One region of the Candidatus Enterococcus clewellii genome, then DNA from elsewhere that is predicted to be linked to it. Evidence: predicted binding sites of a transcription regulator. Region 1 holds the regulator's gene; the other holds the start of a gene.
The links. The regulator HrcA, encoded in region 1, represses chaperone genes, less so after heat shock. The targets are predictions, from matches to a motif close to TTAGCACTCNNNNNNNNNGAGTGCTAA.
Positions count from the first base shown of each region.

Region 2: the regulator HrcA is predicted to act here: its motif matches at 2,118-2,144, upstream of groES (co-chaperone GroES).

Region 1 is NZ_CP147247.1:1,091,581-1,099,285, forward strand. It holds gene A5888_RS05145 (BglG family transcription antiterminator) at 1-480, opposite strand, end outside; gene dnaJ (molecular chaperone DnaJ) at 811-1,983, opposite strand; gene dnaK (molecular chaperone DnaK) at 2,285-4,114, opposite strand; gene grpE (nucleotide exchange factor GrpE) at 4,178-4,705, opposite strand; gene hrcA (heat-inducible transcriptional repressor HrcA) at 4,768-5,811, opposite strand; gene hemW (radical SAM family heme chaperone HemW) at 5,956-7,122, opposite strand; gene A5888_RS05175 (YbhB/YbcL family Raf kinase inhibitor-like protein) at 7,424-7,705, opposite strand, start outside.
Region 2 is NZ_CP147247.1:1,486,381-1,494,085, reverse strand. It holds gene A5888_RS06955 (redox-sensing transcriptional repressor Rex) at 137-796, shown strand; gene A5888_RS06950 (CPBP family intramembrane glutamic endopeptidase) at 864-1,529, opposite strand; gene A5888_RS06945 (hypothetical protein) at 1,692-1,865, opposite strand; gene groES (co-chaperone GroES) at 2,182-2,466, shown strand; gene groL (chaperonin GroEL) at 2,525-4,153, shown strand; gene A5888_RS06930 (hypothetical protein) at 4,295-4,726, opposite strand; gene A5888_RS06925 (GH92 family glycosyl hydrolase) at 4,984-7,122, opposite strand; gene A5888_RS06920 (GntR family transcriptional regulator) at 7,138-7,705, opposite strand, start outside.

The DNA of each region.
Region 1 (7,705 bases):
CACATACGCCATTGTTCTAACCGCTGCTTCATCTCCTGCTAGAAAGAAGCCTTCCCGTCTTGAATACTCTAAAGAAATCGCGCGTCCTTCAAGAAACTTCCTTAGCTTTTTTACATCTGCTAAAATCGTATTTTTACTGACCATAAAGAATTCCTGAAAATAGAATACAGACAATTCTTCAAAGCCGCTGAAGGTCAGAAAATAGATCATTGCTTGTCGTTCTTGCTCGGAATAAATTAACTCCTCTTCTCTTTGACCAAAAATGAGCGCCAGCCAGTTTTTTGTTGATATCAAGGGTACCCTGACTGTATTTTCTGTAAGCTCGATCTCTTCATCCAGTATTTCCTTTGCTAAACAACTTAACTTATTCAATTCAGTGGAAAGTTCTTCTCTTTTCATGCCAGTTATTGCAGAGGCTTCTTCAAGAGATAGTAGCTGATTTTCTGACGACATAATATAACTAATTCTGTAATCCATCATTATCCTTCCTCCTCCTTTACTATATAATGTGCTGCTCTAAATGCACAGAACAATTGGGTACAACTACAATGTGCCTTTTTCATTTGACTAGACCGTTGAATAAAAAATAACACATAAAAATCCTGTTAAATCTTTTTTAATCCCAAATCGGTAATCCCTCCAAGTGTGAATACCCTTTCATTCTAATGTATTATAGCTACTCCTTCCTGCCATTTTCATCATCAAAACAATTCAAAATAAAAAAACAAGAGCTTAGGATTCGAATATCAGCCTAATCTCTTGTTTTGTGTCTATTGAATGAGCAAGCAAACCTTGTTCACTTTTCACCCATTATTTTCTTTTTTTACTTCCAAAAGCATCTTTCATTTTATCAAAAAAACCTTCTTCTTGCTGTTCATTGATTTCCTGACCACCTGCTTTAGCAAAGGCACGCAACGCTTCTCTTTGCTCCTCATTCAGGTTTTTCGGTGTAATCAATTTGACCTTCACGTGTTGATCGCCAGTAGCACCGCCTCTCAAACGAGGAGCTCCTTTACCTTTCAAACGGAAGTTTGTTGCAGTTTGCGTACCAGCAGGGATTTTCAGCTTCACATCCCCATGAACAGTTGGTACTTGAACCTCATCACCTAACGCTGCTTGTACAAAGCTTAATGGCAATTCATAATAGATTTCTGAACCGTCTCTATCGAAAATATTGCTTTCCTCGACATTGAAGACAACATACAGATCTCCATAAGGTCCACCATTCATTCCCGCTTCCCCTTGGTTAGCTAAACGCATTTGTTGGCCATCTTCCACACCCGCAGGAACATTGACTTTCACACGGTGTGCTTTCTTTTCGTGACCTGAACCATGACATGTTGGACAAGGATCTTTGATTTCTTTCCCTGTACCTCGACAAACATCACAGGTTTGACGACTCATTACACGACCAAGTGGCGTTTGACGTTCCACGTTGATCGATCCAGAACCATGACATTTATGGCAGGTTTCTGGCTGAGTACCTGGCTTGGCTCCATTACCATGACAAGTACCACAAACATCTTCACGTTTGTATTTGATTTCTTTTTCTATACCAAAAATCGCTTCTTCAAATTTCAACTGGATCGTATATTGCAAATCAGATCCTTGTCTAGGAGCAGTCGGATCAACTGTACGTCCGCCACCGCCGCCAAAAAATGAATCAAAGATATCTTCAAAACCACCAAAACCGCCACCGCCGCTGAATCCACCGCCGCCAAAACCACCAAAGCCGCCTGCACCGCCGCCATAGCTAGGATCTGTTCCAGCATGTCCATACTGATCATAGGCTGCTTTCTTCTGAGGGTCACTTAAGACCTCATAAGCTTCTGTCAGTTCCTTGAACTTCGTCTCAGCATCTGCATCCTTATTGATATCTGGATGGTATTTTTTGGAAAGCTTCCGATAAGCTTTTTTTATTTCATCATCTGAAGCACCTTTAGATAACCCCAGCACTTCATAGTAATCTCTCTTTGTAGCCATTGGCTTCCCTCCAACTTGTAATTCCATTAAGACTGAATCACTTGCTTCAATCTTTTTTGTCCTTTGAATGAACATTGTTCCAAAAGCAACATCTTACAACAAAAGTATCGTTGTAATCATAACACAATTCAGGTAAAACCTAAATACATTTATGTAAAAAACAAGGTCAAGAACCTCTTAAGGTCGCTTTTTATTCACTGATCAAGCCATACTGCATGACAAGAAAATGACGGGACAGAAGCAGCTATTACACTTCTGTCCCGCCCACTTTCCTAATCAGGACTTGTTCCTTTTTTAGGAATTAGTCTTCGTCTTTTTCGACTTCTTCAAAGTCAGCATCTACGACATCATCAGCTCCGCCTTGTGCTGCTTCAGGATTTTCTTGTGCTTGCTGCTGTGCTGCTTGTTCGTAAAGTTTTACAGAAAGGTTTTGAACGATTTCGTTCAATGCGTCACGTTTCGTCTTCATCAGCTCGATATCATTTGCTTCAACAGCGGCTTTCAATTCATCACGTGCTTCTTCTGCTTTTGTCACGTCTTCAGCATCTACTTTTCCTTCAAGCTCTTTCAATGTTTTATCAACAGTGAACAACAATGCATCTACGTCATTGCGAAGGTCAACTTCTTCTTTACGTTGTTTATCTGCTTCAGCATTTGCTTCCGCATCTTTAACCATGCGTTCGATCTCCTCATCAGATAAACCTGAAGATGATTTGATTGTGATTGTTTGTTCCTTTTGAGTACCTAAATCTTTAGCACGTACGTTTACAATACCGTTTTTATCGATATCGAAGCTTACTTCGATTTGAGGTACGCCACGTGGTGCTGGCGGAATATCTGTTAATTGGAATCTTCCTAATGTTTTATTGTCTGCTGCCATAGGACGTTCCCCTTGCAGGACATGGATATCTACTGCCGGCTGGTTATCCGCTGCTGTAGAGAATACTTGAGATTTACTTGTTGGGATTGTTGTATTACGATCGATCAATTTAGTAAAGACACTACCCATTGTTTCGATACCAAGTGATAATGGTGTTACGTCCAATAGTACAACGTCTTTCACATCACCTGTGATAACGCCCCCTTGGATTGCCGCACCCATTGCTACAACTTCATCCGGGTTTACTGATTTGTTTGGTTCTTTGTTTGTTTCCTTACGTACTGCTTCAACAACAGCAGGAATACGTGTAGAACCACCAACTAGGATTACTTCATCGATATCAGAAGCATTCAAATCAGCATCTTTCAACGCTTGACGAACTGGAATTTTTGTACGTTCTACAAGATCAGCTGTCAATTCATCAAATTTCGCACGAGTCAAGTTCATTTCTAAATGTAAAGGACCAGCGTCGCCAGCTGTGATAAACGGTAAGCTGATTTGTGTGCTTGTTACACCTGACAAATCTTTTTTCGCTTTTTCAGCAGCATCTTTCAGACGTTGCAAGGCCATCTTATCTTGACCAAGATCAATGCCGTTTTCTTTTTTGAACTCAGCAACCATGTAATCAATGATCTTGTTATCAAAATCATCCCCACCAAGGTTGTTATCGCCTGAAGTAGACAATACATCGAATACGCCGTCTCCTAATTCAAGGATCGATACGTCAAATGTACCACCACCCAAGTCAAATACAAGGATTTTTTCTTCTTTATCTGTTTTGTCTAGCCCATAAGCTAATGCTGCTGCAGTTGGCTCGTTGACGATACGTTCAACTTCCAAACCGGCAATTTTACCAGCATCTTTCGTTGCTTGACGTTGTGCATCATTGAAGTAAGCCGGTACTGTAATAACCGCTTTTTCAACTTTTTCTCCCAGATATTCTTCTGCAAAGCCTTTAAGATATTGTAAAACCATTGCAGAGATTTCTTGAGGTGTATATGTTTTTCCGTCTGCTTCTACTTTATAGCCAGCTTCACCCATGTAACGTTTGATAGATGAAACAGTATGAGGGTTTGTCACTGCCTGACGTTTTGCTACTTCCCCTACTTGAATTTCGCCATTTTTGAATGATACTACTGAAGGAGTTGTACGGTTTCCTTCCGGATTTGCAATAATTTTTGCTTCTCCGCCTTCTAAAACAGCTACTGCTGAGTTTGTTGTACCTAAGTCAATACCGATTATTTTACTCATGTTTATTATCTCCTGTCTTCTTTTTTTATAGTTTGTCTATCTAAATTTCTGCTATAAGCCATTCTATTGTGCTACAACGACCATGCTGGCACGTAAAATACGATCCTGTAATTTGTAGCCCTTTTGCAGAACTTCTACGATCGTATCTGATTCGACACCCTCGCCTGCAGGGACAGTTTGAACTGCCTGATGTAGATTAGGATCAAAAGCTGCACCGACAGCAGGAATTTCTTCAATTCCTTCTTCCTTCAATGCATTCAGCAAATTTTCATGAACCATAGAGATACCTTTTTTCAAGCTAGCTCCTTGTTCATCATCTACTTCGATTGCCATCGCGCGTTCCAAATTATCCATTGCCGGCAAAATCTTCTTCCCTAAATCCTGAGATCTATAGCGAACCAAAAGCTCACGTTCGTTTTTGAAACGATTGCTCATATTAGCGATTTCCGCTCGTGCACGTAAGAATTTATCTTCCATTTCATTCAATTCATTTTTCAGCGTATCCGTTTCTGACAGTGTTTCTGTCTCGTCCACGTTTTCTGTCTGATCCTGAATATCATCTTTTACTTCTTCTTGTTTTTCATTATCCAATCTTGCAACTTCCCTTCTCATTTCGTAGAATCATTTTTATCTTTAAGAATAGCACCAAGGCGTTATCCATCAAGAAATCTATAGTAAGAACCTAACTGTGATGCCAGTTCATTTCTGAATACATCGACCAGACTGAACATTTTAGAATAAGGCATACTGGTTGGTCCCAACAAAGCAATAGTTCCTTTCCCATGTCCGACAACTTCATAGGTTGCTGTGATCATGCTCATATTATCCAGCAGATCATTGCCAATTTCCGAACCAATTTTGAAGCTGATGGGTACAGCGGAGTCGCCTGAGATATCCAGCAGATGAGTCAGCTCTTCTGTGTTCTTCATAAATGAATAAACAGACTTCAACTGTTTGTTATCCAATCCGCCATCAAAATCCAACAGATTCAATCGACCGCTCACATATACTTTTTCTTCAAAAATGTGTCCCAGCATCGAATCAAATAAATTCATCATCCCTTCCGGTGTTTGGAAATATCTATGCAAGATCATAGGTATCTCTGTTCTCAATCGGTGATAAACAGTCAGCAAGGGTTGCCCCACTAACTTATCATTGATGATTTTGGTCATCTTTTCTAAGTCTTCGCTAGTAACAGATGTTGGTATAGCAAACACTTGATTTTCAACATTGCCTTTATCCGTTACAATAATAGCAATTATCTGCCGATCATTCAAAGGAACCATCCGAAATCCTGTTAGTTTTCTTTCTTTCACTTCCGGTCCCAACGAAAAAGCGGTATAGCTAGTCAACTCAGATAAAATTTTAGCTGATTGTTCGATGATGTCATTGATTTCACGAAATTCAGTACCAAATGATTGACGGATAAGATTCACTTCTCCGGAATCTACTTCCGCCGGTTTCAACAGATGATCTACATAGTAGCGATACCCCGCCATAGACGGAACTCTTCCAGAAGAAGAATGGGTCTTCAATAGCAGACCATGCTCCTCTAAAGCTTTCATCTCATTGCGAATCGTTGCAGAACTGGACTTGACTCCATCCTCCATCAATTTCTTCGAACCTACAGGTGTCCCTGTTGTTGTGTAATGTTGGATGATAAGTCTCAATATTTCGTTTTGTCTTTCTGTAAGCATAATTACCACCCTCCATTAGCACTCTTATCTAATGAGTGCTAACACAAGTATAAATATAGCAAGTCCTGTTAGAATTGTCAAGAAAAAAACAGTAATTTTAGCACTCTTTATAGTCGAGTGCTAAAAATTACTGTTTTAGCCTTTTTATTCATCTAGTAGGAAGGATTCAAAGACTTCGTTTCCTATATATAATCCCTTTTCAGTTAAGCTAAAATACTTTTCTGATTCTGCAAGCAACCCTTCTGCTTTCAATTTTTCAAGCACAGGACCATAGACCTGTGCAATAGTTGTTTGAAATTTTTCTTCAAATCGCTCTTTACTGACACCAGCCAATTTCCGCAAGCCTAGAAACATTTCTTCCTCGATTTGATTGGCTCTGGTCAATTGCTCTGTTTCCAGTACAGGTAGCTTGCCCTCTCTTAGCGGTTGCAGATAATGTTGAATCGGTCCAAAGTTGCGGTAACGAGCATCCCCAAGATAGCCACTTGCTCCTGCACCAAAACCATAATAATGTTCATTATTCCAATAAACCAGATTATGCTGACTCTCTTTTCCATCCAAAGCAAAGTTGCTTACTTCATATTGATGTCTGCCCGTTTTCGCCATTTGCTCGATAGTTGCTTCAAACATGCCAGCCTCAGTATCTTCATCTGGCAATTCCAAGCGCCCTTGTCGGACCCAGTTCATAAACATCGTCTTATTTTCAAGAATCAAAGAGTACAAGGAATAATGAGGCAAATCCAATTCAATTGCCTTTTGTAAGGTATCTTGAAAGCCCTCCACCGTTTGCCCGGGAAGTGCATAAATCAAATCAATACTAACATTTTCAAAATTTTCTTTTTCCAGAAAACGCATAGTCTCATAGACATCCGCTGCCGTATGCTTGCGACCGATTTTTTTCAGCAATCGATCATCAAATGTTTGCACACCCATTGATAAGCGATTGACGCCATAGTTCTTCATGACTTTCAGTTTATCCTGAGTTAAATCACCTGGATTTGCTTCTACAGTAAATTCTCGTTTGTCATCAAATGGCAATAGCTCTCTTACACCCGATAGCAAACGATCCAATTGAGCTGCATTTAGGGACGTTGGTGTTCCACCGCCTATATAAATAGTTTCCATCTGTTTTTCTGGATGCTTAGCTGTGGTTAGCTGAATCTCTTTCAACAGGGCTTCAATATATTCATCAACTGGCTGTCCTTCAAGAAAAACTTTATTAAAATCACAGTAAAAGCAGATATGCTCACAAAATGGGATGTGAATATAAGCAGAAACTTTGCTGTTTGTCATTTTGTTCGTTTCGATCATTTCATCATTTCCTTTGAGTTCAATAGGTAATTACCAAACCATATGTTTCTTGCTATAAGGTTTGTTGCTTGGGCGTATCTTTTTAGTCGGTCTATGGATAGCAGAATATAGCTATATAGAGCCCTGATATCCATTAGCCAGTTTAACATACTTTCATTTGATGGGGTAGAAAAAAAGAAACCTCTCATTTCTAACACTTCATGACAATATAAAAAGAAAAAACACCAATTCTTGATGCTTTTTCACTTACTTGCTTCATATAATAATAGTAGAAATGTCATTAACAACGAATCAAACCCGCTTATTGATTTTTAAAAATGCCCGTGATACTACTTTCCTGAAGTATATGACCAACCATAGCATCCAGAAGCTTTTTCTTCTTGGCATCGCTACTCAAATCAAGCATGGCATCCAAAATATAAACATTGAAACGATAGCGATGGCTATTTTTTATGATTTTGGGTGGTTTCGGTCCACGATACTCGTGCTTGCCATAAGCAATGCCTTGAATCGCGCCATGAAGAGAATCAACGATTTTTCCAGAAGGGATGTTCTCAGGAATGTCAGACATAACAGGAATATT
Region 2 (7,705 bases), 390 kb from region 1:
GTCTGTAAAATGATACAGTTAGCAAATATGTTTCATTTTGGAAATATTTCTGATTTTATGAGCAGTAACATTGCTTTTTCTCAGGCAAAACTGCTATTATTAACAGTGGAGATATAGAATAGTTGGAGGTATGAATGTGAAAGAACAAACGATACCAAAAGCCACTGCTCGGCGGCTTCCTTTATATTATAGGTATTTACGTATTTTATACGATGCAGGAAAAAGTAAAGTTTCTTCAACAGAGTTGAGTGAAGCAGTTCAAGTAGATAGTGCAACGATCCGTAGGGATTTTTCTTACTTTGGTGAGTTAGGAAAACGTGGCTACGGCTATGATGTTGAGAACTTGATGAACTTTTTCGGAAAAACATTGAATGATGATGAATTGACGAATGTTGCGTTGATTGGTGTTGGTAATCTCGGAAGCGCATTATTGAAGTATAAATTCCATCAAAGCAACAGTATTCGTGTAAGCTGTGCGTTTGATATCAATGAGGATATCGTTGGTAGAATTGTGGACGGCGTGCCCGTTTACCCAATCGAAGACATGCTTGAGCAAATCAAGATTCAACAAATCGAAGTAGCGATTTTGACCTTGCCGGCCAGAAAAGCACAGGATGTGGTGAATCAATTGGCAGAAGCGGGAATCAAAGGGATTTTAAACTTTACGATTGCTCGCCTGGCAGCACCTTCCGATGTATTGATCCAGAATGTGGACCTAACAAACGAATTGCAGACCTTGATTTACTTCTTGCATAATGACGATCTTGTTGTGGCTGAAGAAAAAGAACAGAAATAATCAAAACGGCTGAAGCGTTTCGCTTCAGCCGTTTTACTGTCTATATTCTTGTAGAAAAACAATATCTTTATTTCGGTATTTCGACAATACCATAATGCACGATCAATTGAACGATAACAACTAAGGCATTCATTCCACAATGACTGATGATCGATGTCCAGATTTTTCCAGTCATTTTGTAGAGGATTGCAAAGAACAATCCAAGGAAAAAGTAGACAAAAAAGTTTCCATCAAAGTGGATGATTGAAAAGAGTGCAGAGCTGAGAAGGGCTGCCGGCCAAAAACCGGTTTTTTCAAAAGTAAATAAATCCGTCAAAGACCGTCTGAAAACAAATTCCTCCATGATTGGTCCGCCGATGATAGTTGCCAGAATAAACAGCTTATTATCGACGATAATGGAAATGATACTTTCAGTATTTTCAGAGCTTGGTTCTGTATTTGTGATTGCTGTTTGGATACCCATGATAATTGCTTGTAAAAATATCGCAATCAGAATGCCGCTGACACCCAGTAGCAGAATAAAGACAGGAGAAGACAGTTTGCCTTCCTGTTCAATCATTGTAGGTTGTTTGTCTTTAAAGTAAAGAAAAATCATTAGCCCTGCGCCTAAAATATATGTGATCGTAGATGCTGTAATGATAGCATCTTGAGAAAAGGGAGCAACCAGCATAGGCGATAAATATACGGCTAGATAAAGCAAGACCATCGAGATGCTTATCTTTTTTGCAGACATGGAGAACCTCCTTTCAATTTTTGCAATTACCTAAAATTATAGCATAGAGAAAACAAATTCTGTATATAAATTCTGTAAAATATTTTACGCATAAAAAGAGTGTCCACTGCCCATAATGATGTCCAAAGTAAAAACACACCTTAGTATTTTATAAAAGGAGAATCATTTTTTTCGATAGCCTAGAAGCAAGAAGATAAAGATGGCAAAGAATAATGCTTCCCATAAAGTTGTCGTCCAGTTGAACGCTTTATCCACGCCAAAAAAGAAATTTCCGATGTTCGCTACGACTAAATATAGGAATGTGAGTATAAATGTTTGAGCGAGTCGTTGTTTCATGGTTTTTCCTCCCTTCGTTGGTTTTGATAGGCTTGATTTATGTGTGGCATATAGTCTGAGGAGTAGTAACTGAAAGTCCAATGATAAGCGGAACAAGATATTTCTATGTGAATGTCTTTTGTTTTATTCTACCATGAAGCGGTTAAATCGTTGTAGCAGAACGATAATTTTTAAAAGCCGTTAAAGAAAAACGGATTTTACATACAAAAGACTTGCATTACAAAAGAGAAATGAGTATTATAAATAGTGTAGTTAGCACTCTATATGCAAGAGTGCTAAAATCAACTAAACTATTTTTATTATGGAGGGATTCATTGTGTTAAAACCATTAGGCGATCGTGTGATTCTTGAAGTCGCTCAAGAAGAAGAAAAAACAGTAGGAGGCATCGTTCTTGCTTCAGCTGCAAAAGAAAAACCGCAAAACGGAACGGTCATCGCAGTGGGAGAAGGCCGTGTTCTTGATAACGGTACAAAAGTTCCTGCAGAAGTTAAAGAAGGCGATACAGTTATGTTTGAAAAGTATTCAGGAACAGAAGTTAAATTTGACGGAAAAGAGTATTTGATCGTTTCCGGAAAAGATATCATTGCAATCGTCGAGTAAGACTCGATATTTCATAGTATTTAATAATTAAAATCAACGATAAGGTGGGAAAATAATCATGGCAAAAGAAATCAAATTTGCAGAAGATGCGCGTGCAGCAATGCTTCGCGGTGTAGATATTTTAGCAGATACAGTCAAAGTAACATTAGGACCAAAGGGACGTAACGTTGTTTTAGAAAAATCATACGGTTCACCACTGATCACAAATGATGGTGTAACAATCGCAAAAGAAATCGAATTAGAAGATCATTTCGAAAATATGGGCGCAAAGCTTGTTTCAGAAGTAGCTTCTAAGACAAATGATATTGCTGGTGACGGAACAACAACAGCAACTGTTTTGACGCAAGCAATTGTTCGTGAAGGACTGAAAAACGTGACTGCGGGAGCTAATCCTTTAGGCATTCGTCGCGGGATTGAACTGGCAACAAAAACAGCTGTAGAAGAACTACACAACATTTCGATCGTTGTTGACTCTAAAGAAGCGATTGCACAGGTTGCTGCAGTTTCTTCCGGTTCTGAAAAAGTTGGTCAGCTGATCGCTGATGCAATGGAAAAAGTAGGTAACGACGGTGTTATTACTATTGAAGAATCTAAAGGGATCGAAACAGAGCTAGATGTGGTTGAAGGTATGCAGTTTGACCGTGGCTATCTTTCTCAATACATGGTTACAGACAATGATAAAATGGAAGCTGTTTTAGAAAATCCATATATCCTGATTACCGATAAGAAAATCTCAAACATTCAGGACATCCTTCCATTATTGGAACAAATCCTGCAACAGTCACGTCCATTGTTGATTATCGCTGATGACGTAGACGGAGAAGCCTTACCAACCTTAGTATTGAACAAAATCCGTGGAACATTCAACGTAGTAGCAGTAAAAGCACCTGGTTTCGGCGATCGTCGTAAAGCAATGCTTGAAGATATCGCTACATTAACTGGCGGTACAGTGATTACTGAAGACTTAGGCCTTGAATTGAAAGACACAACAATTGAAAACCTTGGAAATGCAAGTAAAGTCGTCGTTGATAAAGACAACACAACAATCGTTGAAGGTGCTGGTGAAAAAGCAGCAATCGACGCGCGTGTTCAATTAATTAAAAATCAAATTGCAGATACAACATCTGATTTTGACCGCGAAAAATTACAAGAACGTCTAGCTAAGTTAGCTGGTGGTGTGGCAGTAGTTAAAGTTGGTGCTGCAACAGAAACTGAGTTGAAAGAATTGAAATTACGTATTGAAGATGCGTTGAATGCAACACGTGCCGCTGTTGAAGAAGGCATGGTATCCGGTGGTGGTACTGCACTGGTAAACGTAATCGGTAAAGTTTCTGAAGTAGAAGCTGAAGGCGATGTAGCAACAGGTGTGAAAATCGTGATTCGTGCATTGGAAGAACCAATTCGTCAAATCGCAGAAAATGCTGGATATGAAGGCTCTGTGATTGTTGATAAACTGAAAAATATCGATTTGGGAACAGGATTCAATGCAGCGAATGGCGAATGGGTAAACATGGTAGAAGCCGGAATCGTTGACCCAACAAAAGTAACACGTTCTGCACTGCAAAACGCAGCATCTGTTGCAGCATTATTGCTGACAACTGAAGCAGTTGTTGCAGACAAACCAGAACCAGCAGGGGTAGCAGCACCTGCGATGGACCCATCAATGGGTATGGGCGGCATGATGTAATAGATCTTTGAGAATCCTGAGAAATCAGGGTTCTTTTTTTTATGACTTACATTTCCACCACATTACTAGATGTAAAGGAAATGAAGGCTAAAGAAAAAGCCCTACATACTCTTATTTGAGTGACAGGGCCATTTTAGTGTTTTACCAGTTTTGCATTATGAGTATACCACCGTAAGTAGCAACGTACTTGCCACCTTGATATTTAGAACTTCTAAACTGTAAAGTACCAGCATACCAACGTTTAAATGTATTATTGTATTCTGAATAATATGCTGTGCTATTAAAGCTAGGTACAGAACTAGTCAATGTTATAGTTTTTCCGTAAGTTACACTTCTCAAATTATTAGTTGGGTCGTCGTTACTAGAAATAACAGTAACATCTTTATAAGCACTATCTAGCTCAATAAATGAGTTTTCATCGATTTCAATTCTTACCATTTCTCCTGTTTCTTTTACCTCCACTTTATTCATTTCAGGGGTATAAGAATAGTGCGACGGTTTAGTTTCTGCTTGAGAATGTACTGGTGCAATGAAAGTGCCTAATAAAATGAAACCGAACAAAATTTTTTTCATAACAAAACTCCTTTTCTTTTTATTTAATCTCATTATAAAAAAAATATCTTTGAGTCGAACAAAATTTACTGAATTAAAAATAAAAATTACTGATTATTTCAAGTTGATGTTGAATTAAACGCTTTTGATAGATGGAACTAGTTTTAATCTAAATAAGGTGTATGTAAATTTATTTGAGTTCCATCAAACAAGGTCTTATCTCCAACTACACAACAAAAACCTCCGTCAGATTTGTCATGACAGAGGTTTTAATTCATTTATTTCAAACTAAAGGGCAGTTCTCTTTCAGCATAATCTCTTGGATTTGGGACGATTCCAAGTTGGTAATGTATTGTGCCGCCTTGAAGGAGATTGTCATGAGTGAAGAACAAGGAAGTGTAGCTGTCTTCATTGCGTGTTATTTCATGAACAAATTGTTGTTGTACATGGTTTGGTGAGCTAGAAATGGTCAGTGTCTTTCCATTTGATAGATGAAGTGTTGCTTGATCAAACAATGGAATGCCGATGACATATTCTCCACTTCCGGCAGTCACTGGATAGAAGCCTAGCGAGCTGAAAATGAACCAACCGGACATACTCCCGTTATCTTCATCGCCGGGATAGCCTTGCGGTGTTGCGCTAAAGCATTGTGTCATTAGCTGCTTGATCATCGGTTGTGCCATTTCGGGTTTACCTAAATAGTTGAATAAGTATGGGAAGTGGAAACTAGGCTGATTTGATAAAGCAACCTGCCCGAATTCAATCGCTGCCATCTCACTCATTTCATGGATTTCAAACCCATAGCCACCTGTGTTATAAAGTGGTTTCTGATTGCATAGCTCAATCAATTTTTTCTCATAGGCATCTTTTCCGCCATGAGCGTCGATTAAACCAGCGAAGTCGTGATACACGGCGTAGCTGCTTTGCCATGCGCTGCCCTCCGCGTAATCTGTTCCCCAACGATGAGAGTCAAAGTCTTCACGGAAGTGCCCCTCTGTATCCTTTGCTCGCATAAAACCGGTTTCTTTATCAAAGATATTGACATAATTTTTGGCATGCTCTTTGTAATCCGCTACACTATCATCATTTAGAGCCGATCCAACCTGATAGATACAAAAGTCGCTGTAGCAGTAATCTAAGGTATGGTTGACTGATTCATGATAGGTGCTTGGAACATAACCATATTTTAAATAATCATAGGTTCCTCGGCGACCATAGTTAGCATGATCGCTTTGGTCGGTCGCAGCCTTTTTCATTGCATGTAGAAATTCAGGCATCAGATCAGAACGAATCCCCTTTACAGCCGCGTCAGCAATCACCGCATCGATCAAAGTACCAGGCATCATCCCACGTTCATCGGGAGAAAGCCATTTTGGCAGGAAGCCGGTTTCCTTGAAGCTATTCAAAAAGCCTTCCAGCATTTCTCCATATTTATCCGTAGCAATCAACGAGTATAGAGGGTAAACAGTTCTGAAGGTATCCCAAAAGCCATTATTTGTATAGAAAACTCCTTCGCGGACACATTTATTGAAGGTATCGTAATGAACGGGCTTATTCTCAGCATTCATTTCATAAAAGGTCTGCGGGAATAAAAACGTTCGATACAGGCAATGGTAGAAGGTTGCTATCTGTTGCTTGTCGTGATGAGTAATGTCGATTTTGCTCAAATACTTTTCCCAAGAAGATTGTGCCTGATTCAGATAGTCAGCTTTTGACCAGCTCAGTTCTCTGGAAAGATTCAGCTGTGCTTGATCGGCAGAGATAAAAGAAGTGCCGAAACGAATTTCCTGTTCAGATAAATCTCCAAAACGAAGGATGACAAACCCGTCTTTGCCTATTGTTTCTCCTTCAATGAGCGTGAGCTCACTTTCAAAATGAAGGACAAAATAGAAAGTGAAATCTTCATCTTCACAGCCGGCGTAATTGATGATCTGACCTAGGACAGTTGTCTCATCTAGCTGTTTCAGCTCATAACGGCCTGGTAAAGATAAAGCCAATCCGCCATTTTTTTGATTTCCGGAAAGAGAGAGCAATCCACCATACATGCTGGGGATTAGTTGTGAGTTGATTTGGTAACGACAACTAGTAATCTCTAAACATGCCGGATTAAAGGTACTTTCCTCTGGACGGTACGAGCTTTGGGCATGGAAGAGGGTATTTTCGCTTAGCTCACCGCTGATAGGGAGTAGGACAAGCTGGCTGAAATCACCCATCCACGGACTAGGCTGATGGGTGAGTCGAAAGCCTTGGAAAGTATGATCGTTTGGATGAAACCACCAGCTTCCTTTTTGATTGGTAGTTTGTGGGGCAAAGTAATTCATACCAAATGGTACTCCGGTATATGGTAGACAATTGCCGTGAGAAAAACTGTATTGATTGTCTGTCCCATGGCGCGTATCGATGGTTGAAATTTTCATGACGAAGTGAGCTCCTTATTTATTGGTAGTAGATTGTCGTAAAACAAGCTTGACTGGAACTTTTTCATCAGGGGTCGCTGTTTGCTTGATCAAAGCAAGGATTTTTTCGCCAGCAAGTTTGCCGAGCTCAGCAAAGTTCTGAGCAATGGTCGTCAATGGAGGATCAATCAAAGAAGCTGCTTGAATATCATCAAATCCAATGATAGAAAAGTCTTTTGGAAGTTGATAGTTCGCTTGCTTCAGTTGTCTCATCAATTCAATTGCAACGAGATCATTTTCACAAATCGCTGCTGTCAGTTGGTTTTCTTGGATATAAGTGATAGCTGTTTTGATGGTCGCAGCTGGGTCATCCAGCTTAGTCCGAAATGCCAAATCACTTTTTTTCAACCCATCGATATACCCCAGATATCGCTGTCTAACAGATTGAGGGTGATGAGTTGCTCCAAAAATATAGCCAATTTTCTGATGTCCATCGTGGACCAGTTGGTTGATTGCCAGCTGGCCTCCTTGAAAGTTATCGGAAAGGACGGCCGGAAAAGAAAAATCATAGAGTTTCTTATCCAATGTCACTACAGGGAAATCT